DNA from 3 places in the Roseobacter cerffii genome. Region 1 is predicted to be linked to each of the others. Evidence: riboswitches for the same ligand, from Rfam matches in the RefSeq annotation. Region 1 holds a riboswitch; each other region holds the start of a gene.

Region 1 (6,557 bases):
GGCCGCTTGGCGACGGAGCCAGCCTGCTGCTTCTGGAGCTTTGAGCGACGGGGCAAAGAGACCGAGCACATCGTAGCCCCGCGCGCGGAAGGCAGCGAACAGCGCCTCAATTGGAGCAAGGTCGGCGGCGACGAGGTAAGAGCGGTAGAAGGTGATGAGCAGCCGCGGTTTTTCGGTCGCGGTCTGCATCAGAACCGGGCAGGTCACCCCATGCTCAGGCGTCCAGGTGCCAACCAGCGGCAGGGACTTGGCGCCGCGAACGGGCCCAGCGTAGAGCCCGGCGGCCAGCGCCATTTGTGCCAGTGCCGCTTGCGCCGCTACCACACCGCCGGTGTCGCAGAGATGCGACAGGCGGCGCAGGGTCGAGACCGGCAGGGTCGCATGGTCGTCAAGCCGCGTGTCCATGCGTCCATCGGCGGGCAGTACGGCGAGCGCAATGCCTTTGCGCTCCGCCAACGCACGCACCTGCTGCAGCCCGTAGGACCAATAAGGTACGCCGCCGATGAGGCGAATGAGGATACCTTTCGCGCCCTCCAGCGTTTGCTCCACATAGGTGTCGACGGAGAGCGGGTGTTTCAGAGCGGCGAGATTGGCAAGGCGGAGCGTGGGCAGCTTGCCTTCGGGCCCGCCGCCACGCCGCCAGGCTTCCGCGAAAGCGCCCAGGTCGCTGTCGGAAAACGAGAGCACCACCAGATCTGCGGGCGTCTGCCCCAGATCGGTGGGCGTCTCGGTCTCTTCCAGACCGTGGCTTTCGCGGAAGACGACGTGCATGGCCTACTCGGCGGGTTCGGGCGCGTGCACGCCCAGCACCGCTTCGATGGTGGCGCGGTTGATGTCGTCATGTTCGGCGATGACCACGAGACGGCCCTGCCGCGCCTCACCCGGCTGCCAGGGGCGGTCGTACTGATGCCGCACCCGCGCGCCGACCGCCTGGACCAGCAGGCGCATCGGTTTACCCGCAACGGCGGCATAGCCCTTCACCCGCAGGATGTTGTGCGCGTCGGCGAGGGTTTCCACGGCGCGGACGAGGTCCGCCGGCTCTGCGAGTTCGGGGATGTCGACGACAATGCTGTCGAAGTCCTCGTGGTCGTGATCATGGGGGGCGTCGTGGTGGCTGGGTCGCGCGTCCATATCGTCTTCCGCGGCGGCCTCGAGCCCGAGGATCACGCGGGGATCGACCATGCCTTCAGCCACCTCGACCACGGGCAGTGGGCGCGGGGCTTCGGCAGCGATGATCGCTTTGGCCTTCGCCACACCGTCTGGGCCTGCAAGATCAGGCTTGGTCAGAAGGATGATGTCGGCGCAGGAGATCTGGTCTTCGAAGACCTCGGACAGCGGGGTTTCGTGGTCGATGCTCTCGTCGGCTTCGCGCTGCTTGTCCACAGCGGCCACATCCGGGGCGAAACGACCAGAGGCCACGGCCTCGGCATCGGCTAATGCGATCACACCATCGACGGTGATCTTGGAGCGGATATCCGGCCAGTCGAAGGCTTTCAGCAAGGGCTTTGGCAGGGCCAAGCCTGAGGTTTCGATTAGGATGTGGTCGGGGCGCGGCTCGAGTGCCATGAGCGCCTCGATGGTGGGGATGAAATCATCGGCCACGGTGCAGCAGATGCAGCCATTGGCCAGCTCCATGATGTTTTCCGCCGGGCAATCGGGGATGGCGCAGTTTTTCAGAATGTCGCCATCGACGCCCACATCGCCAAACTCGTTCACAACGACCGCTAGGCGCTTGCCGCCGGGGTTCTGCATGAGCTGCGAGATCAGCGTGGTTTTGCCCGAACCCAGAAAGCCGGTGATCACGGTGACGGGAAGTTTTGCAAGATCAGTCATGGGTCGTCTCCAGCGGCGGGATGCGCGCGATGCAGTTGCGTTTAAAGTGCTCCGGGCGCTCGCGCCACGGGATCAAACCGTCTTGCGTGGCGTTGTAGCGCGCCGCCCCGTCGAGCAGCACGTCCGGATGCGACACTTCATCGATGTTTCCGTAGATATACGTCCAGCGATCACCGCCGCGCAGAGCGATGGTGCAGCCATGGTCGCAGTTCTGCAGGCATTCCACGGCGGTGAGGCGGATGCCATCGGGCAGCGTGTTGGCGGCCAGCGTGTCATAGAGCCGCTGGCCCGGGCGGCGGTCATCCTCGGGGATATCCTGCCCGCGCCGACATTTGATGCAGACCAGCAGTTCGGTTGGTGGTGGCGCAGGCTCAATTGCCTTGGTTGTCATAGTCCATGTCCCATCTGTCATGGGACGCGGGTCAGATGGCGAGAGAGGCCCTTGGGCGCGTGTCTCGTCACCGGAACACCCCGTCCGGTTTTCGCATCGCGCTGGCAGGTCTCCCGGCTCACGAATCTCGGCATTTGCCTGCGGTCTGCCCACCTTCCCGGAGCGATGCTCCAGTGGCCTTGGCAGCCCTTTCCGTTCACGGTCGCGGGGGCGGCTGTGCTTTGCCGGATCGCGGCTGCACATTCCCTTTTCACTCAGGCAAGCCCAAGCACCAGCGCACCAAGCAGTTGCTTTAGATCGGCGCGCCTTGTCAAGCGCAACCCGACGTGGGGTTTCGGGGAGGTTGCCGTCGGTCAGACGGGTTACTTCGGAAGAGACCAGAAATCGGGCGGCATGTCCTGCATGAGCTGTGCGGCGTAGTCTTCGATCCAGTCCTGCTGCTCTTCTGTTGGCATATCGTCAAAACCGGTCTCGGACTGTGACTGCAGGCGCGCCTTTTGCAGCGCCTGATCGTATTTGATCGCCTCGACGGGTTTGTCCGGCACGATGGCGTAGACGAAGCGCCCGCCCATGGCGCGTGCGAGGCGGTCCATCTGCTTGAGCGAGATCGACCCTTCCTTTTCGCTGCGTTCCGCCTGATAGACGGCGTTGCGGCTGACCCCCTTGCGCGCGGCCACATCCTCGGCCGACATCGACAGCGCCTGCCTCAACGTGGAAATCCAGCCCCGTTCGGGCGGATCGAGATCGCCAACGCGATCCGCGCTGCGATTAAGAAATCGCGCCAGTCTTCGACGTCGCATGAAATCCGGCATGGGGCGCCCCAGGGTGCATTGCGTGAGATGACCGGGCATAGATAGGCAAATTTCTGCAATGTTTCAACTAAAGTGAATAAAATTTCACCATATGCACATTTATCTCTAACATTTTCGTGAAGAAGTGCTTATGTGAGAGCAGAAAGGATGACTATGCTGGACGTATTTCTCAACCCGCAGTCCTTGCCCTTTGCAAGTGCTCTAGCGATTGTTTTGGCCCTGTTTTTGCTGGAAATTCTGAGCCTTCTGCTCGGCAGCAGTGTCCTGGGGATCGGGGCTGATGCACCCGATGTCGATGTGGATATGGATGCGGATTTCGATCTGTCGCTCGACATCGACGCCGATGCGGCGGATTTGGTCGAGACCGAAGTGTCTGGTCCGTCGGGGCTCCTCGGCTGGTTGGGTGTTGGCGAGGTGCCCTTTCTAATATGGCTGGTTTGCTTTCTGACCATGTTCGGCCTGTCCGGCCTGGTCCTGCAATCGGTCGTTTTGAGCGCCTTCGGGATCGCTGTGCCCATGCTGGTCGCGACGGCCGTAGCGCTGGTCCCTGCGGTGACGCTGACACGGTTTATCACCGGTTGGGTGGCCGCAATCATGCCGAAAACCGAGACAAGCGCCATGCGCCGTCGGTTCCTGGGCGGGCATCGTGGTACGATCACGCAAGGCACCGCCGCGCGCGGAAAGCCTGCCGAAGCCAAGATCAAGGATCGCTTTGGCAACACCCACTACCTGCGGGTCGAGCCGCTTTATGACGACGGCGTCTTTCCGCAAGGCAGCGATGTCACCCTGATCCGCAAACGCGGCGACCAGTTCTTCGTGATCTGACCGCCCGCCAGACTTACCCAGTTTTCTCAACGAGAGGAGTTTCGAATGCCCTTAAACGCTATCCTGACCATTGCAGCCGTCGTCGTTGGCCTGCTTCTTTTCATCGGCCTGATCGCCGCCCGGCTTTACAAGCGCGCCACGCGCGAGACGAGCCTTGTCCGTACCGGTTCCAGCGGTCGCAAGGTGATCATGGATGGCGGTGTGATCGTCATCCCCTTCTTGCATGAGATCGCCAAGGTCAACATGAAGACCCTGCGCCTCGAAGTTGCGCGTATCAACGATCAATCATTGATCACCAAGGACCGGATGCGGGTTGATGTGGGCGTAGAGTTTTACGTCTCGGTGAATGCAACCGAAGACGGAATCTCCCGCGCCGCGCAGACGCTGGGGGACCGGACCTTCCATGTGGATCAGCTGCGCGAGATGATCGAAGGCAAACTGGTCGATGGCCTGCGCGCTGTTGCGGCGCAGATGACGATGGACGAGCTGCACGAGAACCGTGCGAGCTTTGTGCAGGAGGTGCAGAACGCGATCTCGGAAGACCTGTTGAAGAACGGTCTGGAGTTGGAGGCGGTCTCGCTCACCGCGCTGGACCAGACACCCTTTGAGTCGCTGGATGAGAACAACGCCTTCAACGCGGTGGGTATGCAGAAGCTCGCCGAGGTGATTGCCACCTCGCGCAAGAAGCGCGCCGAGATCACCGCCGAGGCGGATGTGTCGGTCGCGCGGTCCGAGATGGAAGCGGAGAAGATTAAGTACAACATTGATCGCGAACAGGAGGAGGCCTCGCTCGACCAAATCCGCGAGATTGAGACCCTGAAGGCCAAGCAGCAGGCTGAAATCGCACGCAGCCAGGAGGCCTCGGACCAGGCCAAGGAGCAAGCGCGGATCGAGCGGGAGCGCGCGGTGCGGGCGGCCGAGATCGAGCGCGAACGCGCCATCCGCGAGGCGGAGATTGCCAAGGAGCGCGAGTTGGAGGTCGCCGATCAGGATCGTCAGATCATCGTCGCGCGCAAATCCGAGGAAGAAAGCCAGGCACGCGCGTCCGCCGACCAGGCCCGGGCCGAGGCGAAGAAGGCCTCGGAGGCCATCGAGACCGCACGTGCGGTGGCTGAAGCGGAGCGTCAGAAACGCATTGCCATCATCGAGGCTCAGAAAGAAGCGGAGCGGAAGGCCACGGCGATCCAGCTCGCGGCGGCAGCCGAGAAGGATGCCGCGACCGACCGCGCTGCGGCCCTGCTGGAAGAGGCGCAAGCGGATGCGGATGCGGTGAAGGTGCGCGCGGAAGCGAAGCGGACCGACCTGCTGGCAACGGCGGAAGGCCAGACGGCGATCGCCAATTCGGAAAACGAATTGAGCGCCGAGATCATTGCGATGAAGGTGCGTCTGGCGCAGTTGGAAGCGATGCCCGCGATCATCGCCGAGATGGTCAAACCCGCCGAGAAGATCGATTCGATCAAGATCCACCAGGTGACCGGTATGGGTGGTATTGGCGGCGAGATGGCTCCGGGTGGCGGCACCCCGGTCAACCAAGCCCTCGACTCGGTCTTGGGTATGGCGCTGCAGATGCCGGCGATGCAGGCTCTGGGCAAGGAGCTTGGCATCAGTCTCGAGAATGGCATTGCAAATGTGGCAAATGGGGCGGTGACCGATGCGTCAACACCATCGCTGCCGAATGAGACGGCTGCAGCGCCAGAGACTGATGACGCAGCGCCCGAGGCGCCGGTTGCCGCCGCGCCAAAATCGACTGTGCAGTAAGCCGCTTGCTCTGAAGACATGTGGGGTCGCGGGAGACGCGACCCCTTTTTTTGAGGTATCTTCAGATTTTGCGGTCGATCACTTCTGTCGAGCGCGCGAGGCCGGGTCACCCTCAACCGCAACCATGAACCGCGCTGAACAAGAGTTCAGGCTGGCGTTCCGTGCTCACAGAGAGGTGTCAGCCTGCCTTGCGCAGCGCGGCAGCCTCCTCGCCGGTGGCGGCAGGTGCCGCACCATCCCCGAGCCGAAATCTCTCGACCGCGGATACGAGTGCATTGGTCTCCTGGGTCAACGCATGGCTGGCAGCGGTGGTCTCCTCGAACATTGCTGCGTTTTGCTGGGTGACGTGATCGAGTTCGTTCACCGCGGAGTTGATCTCCTTGATGCCTTGCGCCTGCTCCTGCGACGAGGCCGCGATGGTGTTCACGCGATCTGCAATCTCGGAAATCGACGTCAGGATATCGCCGAGAGCCGCACCGGTTTCACCCACAAGATCAAATCCTTGCTGCACCTTCTGGGTCGAGTCTGAAATCAGAAGGGTGATCTCACGGGCCGCCTCGGAGGAGCGCTGCGCAAGCGCGCGCACTTCGGTGGCGACGACCGCAAAACCGCGGCCAGCCTCACCAGCGCGCGCCGCCTCAACGCCGGCATTCAGCGCCAGAAGGTTCGTCTGGAAGGCGATCTCTTCAATGACCTGGATGATCTTGGAGATCTCTTCGGACGAGGCCTTGATACCTTCCATGGCGTCCACCGCCTTGCGCGCCACGGTCCCGCCCTTGTCTGCCGAGGCCTTCGTATCGCTGGACATCTCGGAGGCCTCGCGTGCGCCTTCCGCCGCGGATTGAACCGAACTTGTCAACTCATCCAGGGCTGCGGCTGTCTCTTCAAGGGTCGCAGCCTGCTTTTCGGTGCGGCGCGACAGATCATCCGCCGCTGTC
Region 2 (6,557 bases), on a different replicon from region 1:
AGTTGCCGAACTGCGTGCGGCCGTTGAAGCGGGCGATCTGGTCGAAGCGCTCGATGCGCTTTGCGACATCCAGTATGTGCTCGACGGCACGTTTCTCGAGTTCGGCCTGCACCAGCTTAAGCAAGACGCGATGGCAGAGGTGCATTCCTCCAACATGTCCAAGCTGGGGGCCGATGGCCGCCCCGTTCTGCGGGACGATGGCAAAGTCCTGAAGGGGCCGGGGTTTCAGCAGCCTGACCTCGCACGCTTACTCGAGGCGAAAGTTGCAAGCTGACATGCAGCCTGTAAGTTTTTCTTTACACATCTGAGTTCCGGTTCATAATGGCCATGATGGTGTGCAGGCTTCGTGTCGTGGAGGCTGCCTGAAAAGGGAACGCGGTGCGCCCATTTGGCAAATCCGCGGCTGCCCCCGCAACTGTGAGCGGCGAGTGACACCGGTAGAACCACTGGGCGGGATGCTCGGGAAGGTCCGGAAAAACGTCGACCCGCGAGCCAGGAGACCTGCCATCTGACACGTTTGACCGGGCGGGGTGCACCGGTGGGCTTGAGACCTGCACGCCGCCAAACCCACGGCTGCATTCGTCAATGGACCTGCTGCCCCCGTCCCCCGTGAGGGACTGCGGATGGAACATGTTGCGGTACCAGTGCCCGACGACGGTCGCGTGTTCCGTCTGGCCTATGCGAGCCGTCCGGTTCGAAAGATGACACACACTTCAGTCGTTTCTCTGACCGACGCTGCCGCGGCAAACAATCGGAGACGTCGTGTTTCAGGCGTTCTTTTCTTGGGAGAAGGCGTTTTCCTGCAATGGTTGGAAGGTCTCGCGGCTGATGTCTGCGGTCTCATGTCAAGGATTTCACAGGACACCAGACACACCGACGTCACAATCCTCAGCGCCGGTTGGATGCCAAAGCGGCGCTTCGCACGCTGGCCGATGCAATTGGCGGACCAATCACTGACAAAGTTGCCGAATGCGCAATTGGTGAGCGCGCCGCCCTATGACATGGACCGCGCGACGATCGCCTTTGATCAGGCCGCCGAGAGCTATCGAAAGGCCACGTTCGATGTCGCGATCTGGTCCGACCGAGCTGCTGCCTTAGCAGAAAGCTTGGTTGCCAATGAACCGGGCATGGTGACTGTTCTACCGAGCCATGCACTAACGGGCGTGCGCCGCCGCGCTCAGCTGGTCGACGATGTATGCGAGGCCTTCTCGCAGGGCTGGCGGCAAGACATCTGGTCTTCCGCCCAGATATCGATTGGGCTTGCGAACCTGAACGGTCTCTGGCAGCGCTCTGGTCGTGTGCCAGACCCTGTTGGTACACGTCACAGCACATCCATTGTCGTCCCGCCGGGAAGCCGCGAAATCATCGGAGCGATCGTCAAAGCGGACTTGCTTCGAGCTACCGGAACTTCGGTCAGTGTTGTACTGGAAGCTGATGCAGAAACGACCTTCGAAGCGATCTCGCGGTCTTCGCCAACCGCAGTTGTTGTCACCGGTTCCCGTGCTGACCTCGCCGGGGAACAAGAGCGATCAAATGCGTTTGCCGAACGGGTCCACGCGCGCTTCCCTGACCTTCCAATTCTTGTGGGCGGACGCTCCTCCGGTCCTATTTGCGAATGCCCTGCGCGCGTTGGTTTTGGTCGGGACTCTTGCACTTTGCGCGCGGGTGACGTGGAATGGCTGGCGCTGAAAGCGTTGACAGTTCTTTCGTCACAGCAAGACGAGTTTGGCAACTAGATTTCGTAACACGCGAAATTCTCTCTGGTTTCGATGGTTCCGGATCATTGACGACTTCATTCGGAAAGCGTTACTTGCTGTTGATGGTTCTCAAAGACAACTGAGTCGGCGAGATGAAATGGGAACACGGTGCGGTGTAGCCAAAAGGCGCCAAATCCGTGACTGCCCCCGCAACTGTAGGCGGTGAGCGACCCCGACAAAGACCACTGGGCATGCGCCTGGGAAGGTTCGGGAGAGCGTTGATCCGCAAGTCAGGAGACCTGCCATCGCAAGTGTAACTGACCCAGGCGGGGTGTCCTGGAGAGAGGCAACATGTTCGACGCGACTGCGTACCTACATCGACGTATCTCATTGCCCCCGCCGCAGCGGAGGCCGCGATGCGTGAGGCAAATGACCCAGAACAGCATGAGCTAGCGCCATACCGGCAAGGCTTCTGCCTGACCGGCTTGAGCACTGCATCATTGATCGGCGGTGCTCTGGCAGTGTCCGCATTCCTTTGGTTCGGCATTTGGGCGGTGCTGTAGATGTCAGCAGTCTTGGAAATCCGTAACTTGGCACTTGGATACCCTGAGCTGACATTATTCAGGGGGTTGTCGATGGATGTAGAGCGCGGCTCCACGTTGGCCATATTGGGTTCAAATGGCTCTGGAAAAAGCACTTTCGTTAAAATGCTTCTTGGGCTGATGGCCCCGCTTTCTGGCAAACTCAGCTGGCCTGCTGGAGCACCCAAAGAGATCGGATATCTCGCCCAGATGACGGAGTTTGATCGCCGCTTTCCGCTGCGGGTGCGTGATTTGGTGGCAATGGGGGCCTGGAAAGGCTTTGGCCTTGGCGGTCGTCTGGATCGCGAGACGACCGCCAAAGTTGCATCGGCAATGGATGCAGCAGGCGTATTGGATATCGCGGATCGGTCCTTGCACACGTTGTCTGGCGGGCAATTGCAACGTGCGCTTTTCGCGCGCGTGATCATGCAGGATGCTCCTCTCATCCTGCTCGATGAGCCCTTTGCGGCAGTGGACCAAACCACTGAGGCGCATCTGTTGTCGCTCATAGACCGTTGGCGGGATGAGGGCCGCGCTGTTGTGTTGGTCGTCCATGATCTTTCATCGGTCCTAGATCATTGCGACAACGCATTGCTCCTTGGGAATGGTGAGGCCTGCCATGGTGCAGTCGATGCGATCCTGACGCCAGAGCGCCTTGTTGCGCAGAACTACCTCTCCAAAAGCCAGGTATCTTGGATGTTCCGCGCCTCTCGGGAGGAAGCCGCGCATGTTTGAGCTCTTCTCTGAGATGTGGAGTTTCGCCTTCATGCAGCGCGCATTCGTTGCGACCACTGTTCTGTCGGCCTCCGTTGCCCCCATCGGCGCATTTCTGGTTTTGCGCAGGCTTTCACTGGCTGGAGAGGCCATGGCGCACGCCATCACGCCGGGCGTTGTCATTGGTTTTGTTGTTGCTGGACTGTCAGTCATTTCGCTCCTCGTAGGCGGCCTTGTGGCCGGGGTTGTCGCTGCTGCGTTAACGGCACTTCTCGCCCGCAAAACTATCCTGCGGAGCGACGCGAGCCTGGCATCAATTTATCTGATCGCCCTGGCTGCAGGCATCTTTATCCTGTCCGCCGCAGGATCAGCCGTTCCGCTGAAAAGTTTCCTGTTTGGGTCCATCCTGGGCATCGACGACGCCTCCATGCTCCTTGTAGGCGGCGTGGCGACGATCACGCTCGTGTCCTTCGCGGTCCTTTTGCGCCCCCTGATCATCAGCACGTGTGACCCAATCTTTTTTGAGGCACAGACCAAACGGCCCTGGCTGATCGAGCAAGCATTCATGCTACTTCTCGTTCTGAACCTGCTTGCCGCGTTCAAAACACTCGGCACACTGATGGCGGTTGGCTTGATGATATTGCCCGCAACGTCAGCGCGATATTGGTCCAGCACGATCACAGGCCAGCTTGGCCTGACGTTCTTCTTCGCGCTCGCAAGCTGCTGGGTCGGCTTGACGCTTTCCTATCTCTTTCCGGAAACCCCCTCTGGCCCCGCCATCGTGCTTACAGCCGGTGGGTTTTTCCTGATCTCGGTCCTTTTGGGACCTCTCGGTTTTGGGGGGCGGTGGCGCAAACCGTCCGACCAAACATCAACAACCCTTGCGCAGACATCAAACAAAGAGAGACCTCAATGACACTCAAAACCACTTTAGCCACTGGGCTCTTCGCCGCTTTTGCGGCTTTCCCATCTTTTGCAGACGACATGAAGGTTGTCGCCAGCTTCTCGATCCTTGGCGACATGGTTGAACAGGTGGTGGGCGATCACGCCGACGTCACGACCATCGTTGGACCTGATGCGGACGCGCATGTCTACCAGCCCTCCGTTGCCGACGCGCGCGCGGTGGCGGAAGCCGATGTTATCTTCGTCAATGGCATGGGTTTTGAGACTTGGTCGGACACATTGATCGCCGAATCCGGCACTGACGGCACCGTCTATGTCGCGACTGAAGGTGTGACGCCGGTTCTCGTTGATGGCGAGATTGACCCGCACGCATGGAACGCACTGACCAATGGCGTAGTCTACGTCCAGAACATTGCAGACGCTATGTCGGAAGCGATGCCGGATCATGCGACCGAGTTTCAGGCGAATGCGGCGTCCTACATCTCGACACTTTACGCGCTGCACGCTGACACGCTGCAACGCCTCGCAGCACTCCCTGAGGATCGTCGGACAGTTGTAACAGCCCATGACGCATTCGGGTATTTGGCAGATGCCTATGGCATGAACTTCATTGCACCCATTGGGATTGACACCGAGGCAGAGCCATCGGCCCAAGAACTCGCAACACTGATCACACAGATCCGCGATGAGGGTGTTGCCGCGCTGTTTGTGGAGAACATTTCGAGCCCGGCGCTTGTCCAACAGATTGCAGATGAAACCGGCCTGGAAATCGGCGGCCAACTGTTCTCCGACGCGCTGTCTGAGCGCGGCGGCTCGGCCACCAGCTACCTCGCCATGTTCGAGCATAACTTGGGCCAACTGCTGGCAGCGTTGGAAAGCAGCTAACGCAAATCGAGCCGGGGCATCCTTGTGGGTATGCCCCGGCCAAACCTCGCAATGGACTTAGGCTAATGTTGCTCGAACGGACGCTTTCACAACTGGATGTTGGATATGTTCCCGATCATATCGCACAGGAGATGGGACATCTTGGCTATGCCCAATGGCTCGGTGCTTTGAAAGGCGACGCAGGCTACTTCAATGAGGCGATGAGGGCCTATGAGTTGGCGCAACCCTTTATCCGCACCTCCCCAGCAGTCGCTGTTTTTTGTGACTTGCTCGTTGAATCAACCGCATACCCACTCAAAGCTTTGGAGTTGAAACTCCCCGCACCCGCCCGACGCGGCGGTGCCAAAGCACGCCGGGATGCTCTGTAGACCATGCGCAGGTTTCCTCCAGAGCGGATTGTCTGTTTGACCGAGGAAACGGTTGAGACGCTCTATCTGTTGGGGGAAGAGGACCGTATTGTCGGAGTGTCTGGCTACGCTGTCCGCCCTAAGCGGGTGCGTAAAGAGAAGAAACGCGTGGCCGCGTTTACCTCTGCCGACATTCCGAAGATCCTCGCACTCTGTCCAGATCTCGTTCTGACGTTTTCTGATCTACAGGCAGATATTGCCGCCGAACTCATCCGGTCAGGCGTCGCTGTCATGGCGTACAACCAAAGGGACATCGCAGGCATTCTCGCCATGATCCGCCACCTTGGTGCAACAGTAGGACAAGGGCGACGAGCCGCTCGTTTGGCGGACCATTACGAACAACGACTGGCGGCCATAGCTGCAAGAACGCAACAGCGTTCCCGCCTCAAAGTGTATTTTGAGGAATGGGACGCGCCGATGATTTCTGGCATCCGCTGGGTCTCAGAACTGGTGGAGATTGCAGGGGGCCAAGACGTCTTTCCGGGTTTGGCTGAGCAAGGTGCGGCGAAGGATCGGTTCGTGACCTCGGACCAGGTGATCGCAGCGGCTCCAGACGTTATCCTCGCGTCTTGGTGTGGCAAGAAAGTGCGACCTGAGAAAATCGCAGCGCGACCCGGATGGGACACCATCCCAGCAGTCCGCGACAACCGGATCATCGAGATCAAATCCCCTCTCATCCTTCAACCCGGGCCAGCGGCACTCACCGATGGATTGGATGCGATCCTGGCTGCGCTGACCAAAGAGAAAGAGACCCTATGATGACCGTCGCAAGTCCCTGCACAGGCGTATGCAAACTCGATGAGGCGACTGGTTGGTGCCTAGGGTGTGGGCGGTCCGGTGAGGAAATGGACGGGTGGCGCGTGCAGCCGGAAGCAACGCGGCAAGAGGTCTGGGATCAGATACCCGGTCGTTTGAAAGAGCTGGGTGTCACGTGCCGCAGGATGCCTTGGACCACAGACAATGTCCGCGCGTTTGTAACCTCAACGCTGGAAGCCGGACGCGGCACCTGGGTCATCGGAGTTGTCGGAGCCGTCGCTGAATTCACGGCTGCTCAGGGCGAAAAAGTTGAAGTGCAGGTCGATGGTGATGACATCATCGCCTACACGAAGAACGGCGCATTGCGGGTGAAAATCAACGATGACATTCGCGCGCTGACATTTGATCCCCCCGACTGGGAGGCCAAACCTCGGATTGTTCTTGCAGTTAAACGAGAGCGCGGACGTCTGCCCGTCGCCTCTGGTGTTGCCGATCTAGGCCCCGATGCCGGTGCTTTGCTGCAGGAGAAAAACACCAAGCTTTATGACCTTGGGTTGGCTCGAAAAGAGGGGCGTTTCTGTGTCCGATTGGGCGAAGGAGCCGCACAAGAGGCG
Region 3 (6,557 bases), on a different replicon from region 1:
AGGTCGAGTTGTTGATGTAGCTGATCGACCCGGTGGGTGGGACAGCTTGAAGGTTCCGATTGTAGAGCCCATCTTTCACCACCGCTGTCTTGAGTGCAGCCCAATCGTCGCGCGTCGGAAGCTCAACACCGAAACGCGCCATGAGTGCGGTGACGGTGTCCGTCTCCGGCAACCAATCGCGGTCGGTGTATTTGTCGAAGAAACTGCCATCTGAGTATTTCGACGTCTCGAAATCCTTGAAGGTCTCGCCCTTTTCCCGCGCTATCGCGTTCGAGGCCCGGATGGCGTGAAAGGCCACGGCGGCAAAGTAGACGCGGGTGAAGTCGATGCCTTCCGGCGAGCCGTAGTGGATGCGTTCCCGCGCCAAGAACCCATGCAAATTCATCTGGCCCAGACCCACAGCATGCGCCTCGTCGTTGCCGCGGCGGATCGAGGGTACGCTATCGATCGCCGACATCTCGGACACAGCGGTCAGTGCGCGAATGGCGCTCTCAACCGTTGCACCGAGGTCCGGACCGTCCATCGTCTTAGCGATGTTCAAAGACCCGAGGTTGCACGAGATATCGGTGCCGAGGTGCTTGTAGCCCAGGTCGTCATTGAACTCGGACGCCTCGTTCACCTGCAGGATTTCGGAACACAAGTTCGACATCGTGATGCGCCCCGAAATTGGGTTCGCGGCGTTCACCGTGTCTTCGAACATGATGTATGGATAGCCGCTTTCGAACTGGATTTCGGCCAACGTCTGGAAGAATTCGCGCGCGTTGATCTTGGACTTGCGGATGCGCTTGTCGTCGACCATCTCGTCGTATTTTTCGGTGATGGAGATGTCGGAGAAGGGCACGCCGTAGACCTTTTCGACGTCGTGGGGCGAGAAGAGGTACATCTCCTCGTTCCGCTTGGCCAATTCAAACGTAACATCCGGGATCACCACGCCAAGGGACAGGGTCTTGATGCGGATCTTTTCGTCTGCGTTTTCGCGCTTGGTGTCGAGGAAGCGCAGAATGTCCGGGTGGTGGGCGTTGAGGTAAACCGCTCCAGCCCCCTGCCGCGCCCCAAGCTGGTTGGCGTAGGAAAAGCTGTCTTCGAGCAATTTCATCACCGGGATCACGCCAGAAGACTGGTTTTCGATCCCTTTGATCGGCGCGCCATGCTCCCGCAGGTTCGTTAGCATTAGGGCTACGCCGCCGCCACGCTTTGAGAGTTGCAGCGACGAGTTGATAGCGCGTCCGATGGACTCCATGTTGTCTTCGATGCGCAGAAGAAAGCAGGAAATCAACTCGCCGCGCGATTTCTTACCTGCGTTCAGGAATGTCGGTGTCGCAGGCTGGAAGCGGCCCGAGATGATCTCTTCCATGAAAGACATCGCCAGCGCCTCGTCACCCCGCGCCAACGCAAGGGCCACCATAACCACCCGGTCCTCATAGCGCTCGAGATAGCGCTGCCCGTCGCGCGTCTTGAGCGTGTAAGAGGTGTAGTATTTGAACGCGCCGAGGAATGTCGGGAACCGGAACTTCTTGGCATAGGCTGCGTCCCAAATGGCGGCGATGAAAGTCTTGGAGTATTGGTTCAGCACCTCTGGTTCATAGTACCCTTCGTCAACGAGATACCCGAGCTTTTCATCCAAGCTGTGAAAGAAGACCGTGTTCTGGTTCACGTGCTGCAGGAAGTACTGCCGCGCAGCCATCCGATCAGCGTCAAACCGGATATTTCCGTCCTCGTCATAGAGATTAAGCATCGCGTTGAGCGCGTGATAGTCGAGCGTCTCATCAAGTGCGCCACTGATCGGGTCGGTCTTCAGGCCGGTATCGAGCATGTCTGCCTCCAAAATGTGTCCAGCCCGGCGCGCACGCGGGCGATATCGGTATCGGTGCCAGCCAGCTCAAATCGGTAGAGCACGGACACATTGCATTTTTTCGCGATTACCTCGCCCGCGAGGGCGAAGGTCGCGCCGAAGTTGCGGTTGCCACCGGCAATGACACCGCGCAGGAGCGCGCGGCGTTGCGGATCGTTGAGAAAGCGGATCACCTGTTTGGGAACCGCACCGCGGCCCTCACCGTCCGCATAGGTCGGGCAGATCAGCACGAAAGGATTTGCCGGGCAGGGCACGCCATCTCCCGCAATCGGGATGCGTTGCGCAGGCAGACCGAGGCCCGCCACGAACCGCGCTGTGTTGCCCGAACGAGAGGAAAAGTAGACGATTTTTGTTTCGGGCCCCGACACTGGATCAGGCCAGTCGGCCGATCAGGTCTGGCCGGAAACCCGCCCAGTGATCCTCGCCCGCGATCACGACCGGGACCTGACGATAGCCCAATTCGGAGACTTGCGTCATCGCCGCGTCGTCTTCGGTCAGGTCTATGACCTCGTAATCAAGACCACGGGCCTCAAGCGCGCGGGTTGTGGCTGTGCACTGCACGCAGGCTGGTTTGGAGTAAACGGTGATGCTCATGGTCTGTCCCTCTGACTATCCCCTATCGCTTCGCTGCTTGAGGGGGTGTTTCTGCCGTTTCTTTGGGGGCAAAGGGGCACGAAGGGACCGCGCACAAGACAGGCGACGGATCACATACGCTCCCCAAGGCCCACCGCCTTTGGTTGTCGTTGTCCATCACGGCAGGTCTCCTGGCTCGCGGGTCGTGGCTCAGCTGGCCTTCCCGGGCATGTACCCAGTGACATCTTCAGCTTTGCTTACCGCTCACAGTTGCGGGGGCAGCGCCGGATTAGGAGGTATGTTCCGCACCGGCTTCCCTGTTGCCTTCCCGAGTCGCCCCGGAAAACCATGACACATCCAATAGGCCTCGAATCGCCCAGCCTGTCAATATGTAGTATACTCAAGCAGCAGCTTTACGAGGTGTTGCGGTCGGGATGTAGTTCAGTACCGGTGCCAGCCAGCGTTCTGCTTCTTCCATATCCATGCCTTTACGCTCCGCGTAGTCGGCGACCTGATCGCGTTCGACCTTGCCGACGCCAAAGTAGTAGCTCTCCGGGTGCCCGATATAGAGACCGGAGACAGAGGACCCCGGCCACATGGCCATGCTGTCCGTCAGGGTGACGCCGGTGGCCGCCTCGGCATCCAGTAAAGAGAACAAAGTGCGCTTTTCGGTATGATCCGGCTGCGCGGGGTAACCTGGAGCAGGGCGGATGCCATCGTAGGGCTCGCCGATCAGGGCCTGTGGGTCGAAGGCTTCGCCCTGAGCGTAGCCCCAGTAGTCCCGCCGCACGCGTTCGTGCAACATCTCGGCCATGGCCTCGGCAAAGCGGTCGGCCAGGGCCTTGACCAGGATGGATCCGTAATTGTCGTTGGCCTTGTCGAGCCGCTCGGCGATCTCAATCTCTTCCGGGCCCGCGGTCACCACAAAACCGCCCACATGATCCGCACCCTTGCCCTCTGGCGCAACGAAATCCGAGAGGGCGAGATTGGGACGATCCCGGCGTTTCGACGTTTGCTGCCGCAAGGTGTGCAGGGTGGCAAGCGTTTCGGATCGGTCACCGCCGGTGAAAAGGCGAATGTCGTCGCCCACCGCATTGGCAGGCCAGAAGCCGACGACCGCGCGAGGTGTAAACCAGCGTTCCGAAATGATCCGCTCGAGCATCTCTTGAGCGTCAGCAAAAAGCGCCCGGGCGGCCTCGCCTTGTCGCTCATCGTCAAGGATCTTTGGGTAAACCCCGCGCATCTCCCAGGTCTGGAAGAAGGGCGTCCAGTCAATGTAACGCGCTATCTCGGCGAGATCCCAATCGTCGACGGTGCGCGTGCCCGTGAAGGACGGGGCAACGGGCGCATAGGCGTCCCAATCCAGCGTCAGTGCGTTTGTGCGTGCGGCGGCCAGGGGCAGACGGTTCTTGGCACGCTCACCGCGTTCGTGCTTCTCGGCGACGTCGGTGTATTCCGCCTGAATGGCGGCGACGTAATCGGATTTCTGCGTCGGGCTAAGCAGTGCGCCGACGACGCCCACCGCGCGGCTGGCATCCGTGACATAGACCGTTTGGCCCTTGGCATAGCGCGGTGCGATCTTGACCGCCGTGTGGACCTTGGACGTTGTCGCGCCCCCGATCAGCAGCGGGATATCGAAGTCCTCTCGCTCCATTTCGGAGGCGAGATGCACCATCTCATCGAGCGACGGCGTGATAAGCCCCGAGAGCCCAATGATGTCCACTCTTTCCTCCCGCGCGACCTCCAGGATCTTTTGCGGCGGGACCATCACGCCCAGGTCCACGATCTCGTAATTGTTGCAAGCAAGGACAACGCCCACGATGTTCTTGCCGATGTCATGCACGTCGCCCTTCACGGTCGCCATCAGGATCTTGCCAGCACTTTCGCGCCCATCACCGCCGTTCTGACGCTTTTCCTCCTCCATGTAAGGCAGCAGCACCGCCACGGCCTGCTTCATCACCCGCGCGGATTTGACGACCTGCGGCAGGAACATCTTGCCCGCCCCAAAAAGGTCGCCCACCACGTTCATCCCCGCCATCAGCGGACCTTCGATGACGTGTAGCGGGCGTTCGGCGGCTTGGCGCGCTTCTTCGGTATCGTCCTCGATGAATTCGGTGATGCCATTCACGAGCGCATGCTCAAGCCGCTTCTCTACGGTCCACGTGCGCCAGGTCAGATCACGCACTTTCTCTTCGCGCCTGTCGCATTTGAAGCGCCCCGCGATCTCAAGCAGGTTCTCAGTCGCTGTCCCCGATTTCGGCGTGCGATTCAGGACCACGTCCTCGCAGGCCTCACGTAGCTCGGGGTCGATCTGATCGTAGACGGCGAGTTGACCCGCGTTCACGATGCCCATGTCCATGCCCGCATTGATAGCATGATATAGAAACACGGCATGCATCGCCTCGCGTACCGGCTCATTGCCGCGGAAGCTGAACGACAGGTTCGAGACGCCGCCCGAGACATGGGTGTGGGGCAGGTTTCGGCGGATCCATCGCGTTGCTTCGATGAAATCAACACCGTAATTGTCATGTTCTTCGATGCCGGTGGCGACGGCAAAGATGTTCGGATCAAAGATGATGTCCTCGGGCGGGAAGCCCATCTCCTCGACGAGGATGCGATAGGCGCGCGCGCAGATCTCGGTCTTGCGCGCGCACGTGTCGGCCTGGCCGTCCTCATCAAACGCCATCACCACGACCGCCGCGCCATAGGCAAGGCAGAGTCCGGCGTGATGACGGAAGGCGTCCTCGCCTTCCTTCAGACTGATGGAGTTCACGACTGGCTTGCCCTGCACGCATTGCAGGCCGGCCTCTATCACCTCCCATTTGGAGCTGTCGATCATGATCGGGACGCGGGCGATGTCCGGCTCTGACGCGATCAGGTTCAGGAACTCGATCATCGCCTGTCTGCTGTCGATCAGCCCCTCGTCCATGTTCACATCAATGATCTGCGCGCCGTTCTCAACCTGATCCCGCGCGACCTCTAAGGCGGTCGCATAATCGCGGTTCACGATCAGTTTGCGGAACCGGGCGGAGCCCGTGACATTCGTCCGCTCGCCCACGTTCACGAAGGGGATGTCCTGGGTCAGCACAAAGGGCTCTAGGCCCGAAAGGCGCAGGTATCGTTCCGTCATGCGGCGACCTTGCCCGCAATGGATCGTGGGTCGAACGGGGCCACAGCCTCGGCAATCGCGCGGATATGATCGGGCGTCGTGCCACAGCAACCGCCCACAACATTAACGATTCCATCGCGGGCAAAGTCTTCAACCTGCGCGGCGGTCTGATCTGGCGTCTCATCATAGGCGCCAAAGGCGTTTGGCAGGCCGGCGTTGGGATAGGCACAGGTCAATGACGTCGCGACGCCCGCGATCTCGGCCATATGGGGGCGCATCGCCTCGGCTCCAAGCGCGCAGTTCAGGCCGACTGTGAACGGACGTGCGTGGGCAACGGAATGCCAAAATGCGGTTGGTGTTTGCCCCGAGAGCGTCCGGCCCGAAGCATCGGTGATGGTTCCCGAAATCATGATGGGCAGGCGCTTGCCTGCCCGCGTGAAGGCCTCAAATGCGGCGAAAATCGCGGCCTTGGCGTTCAGCGTGTCAAAGATCGTCTCGATCAGGATGAGGTCAGACCCACCTGCAATCAGCCCGTCGATCTGCTGACCATAGGCGATGCGCAGATCATCGAAGCTGACGGCCCGGAAGCCGGGGTCATTGACATCTGGGCTGATGCTGGCCGTGCGATTGGTTGGCCCAACAGCACCGGCGACAAAACGTGGCTTTCCGTCCTCTGCTGTTGCCCGGTCCGCCGCGCGGCGAGCTACCTGCGCACCGGCGACGTTCAGATCATGGACCGCATCCTCCATGCCGTAGTCAGCCTGGGCGATCGTTGTGGCGGAGAATGTGTTGGTCTCAAGGATATCCGCCCCAGCCATCGCAAAAGTGTACTGAATATCTTCGACCGCCTGTGGCTGCGTCAAAACCAGCAGATCGTTGTTTCCCTGCTGCGGGTGATCAGGATGGTAGTGATGACGGCAACCGGGCCCGTGAATGTGGCCATGGGCCGTGAAGTCATCCTCGGTCATGCCGAGGGTCTGGATCATTGTGCCCATGGCCCCATCGAGGATCAGGATCCGTTCC

The links. Region 1 has a riboswitch for cobalamin ahead of ACVC7O_RS01940 (DUF1636 family protein). Riboswitches for the same ligand answer to the same signal wherever they lie in the genome.
Region 2: linked by a shared signal. The riboswitch ahead of ACVC7O_RS22265 (metal ABC transporter ATP-binding protein) and the one ahead of ACVC7O_RS01940 (DUF1636 family protein) in region 1 are both predicted to bind cobalamin.
Region 3: linked by a shared signal. The riboswitch ahead of nrdH (glutaredoxin-like protein NrdH) and the one ahead of ACVC7O_RS01940 (DUF1636 family protein) in region 1 are both predicted to bind cobalamin.

The regions. Positions count from the first base shown of each region.
Region 1 covers NZ_CM135757.1:398,150-404,706, reverse strand. Annotated here, with positions in the region: gene cobN (cobaltochelatase subunit CobN) at 1-771, opposite strand, end outside; gene cobW (cobalamin biosynthesis protein CobW) at 775-1,833, opposite strand; gene ACVC7O_RS01940 (DUF1636 family protein) at 1,826-2,224, opposite strand; cobalamin riboswitch at 2,311-2,515, opposite strand; gene ACVC7O_RS01935 (helix-turn-helix domain-containing protein) at 2,587-3,036, opposite strand; gene ACVC7O_RS01930 (YqiJ family protein) at 3,190-3,861, shown strand; gene ACVC7O_RS01925 (flotillin family protein) at 3,907-5,619, shown strand; gene ACVC7O_RS01920 (methyl-accepting chemotaxis protein) at 5,798-6,557, opposite strand, start outside.
Region 2 covers NZ_JBTBYJ010000003.1:108,605-115,161, reverse strand. Annotated here, with positions in the region: gene ACVC7O_RS22275 (pyrophosphohydrolase domain-containing protein) at 1-274, shown strand, start outside; cobalamin riboswitch at 315-523, shown strand; gene ACVC7O_RS22270 (BLUF domain-containing protein) at 624-1,736, shown strand; cobalamin riboswitch at 1,804-2,018, shown strand; gene ACVC7O_RS22265 (metal ABC transporter ATP-binding protein) at 2,261-3,013, shown strand; gene ACVC7O_RS22260 (metal ABC transporter permease) at 3,006-3,908, shown strand; gene ACVC7O_RS22255 (metal ABC transporter solute-binding protein, Zn/Mn family) at 3,905-4,780, shown strand; gene ACVC7O_RS22250 (hypothetical protein) at 4,846-5,148, shown strand; gene ACVC7O_RS22245 (cobalamin-binding protein) at 5,152-5,946, shown strand; gene ACVC7O_RS22240 (DUF1289 domain-containing protein) at 5,943-6,557, shown strand, end outside.
Region 3 covers NZ_JBTBYJ010000003.1:116,614-123,170, forward strand. Annotated here, with positions in the region: gene nrdE (class 1b ribonucleoside-diphosphate reductase subunit alpha) at 1-1,813, opposite strand, end outside; gene nrdI (class Ib ribonucleoside-diphosphate reductase assembly flavoprotein NrdI) at 1,795-2,199, opposite strand; gene nrdH (glutaredoxin-like protein NrdH) at 2,225-2,446, opposite strand; cobalamin riboswitch at 2,590-2,791, opposite strand; gene metH (methionine synthase) at 2,826-5,555, opposite strand; gene ACVC7O_RS22305 (homocysteine S-methyltransferase family protein) at 5,552-6,557, opposite strand, start outside.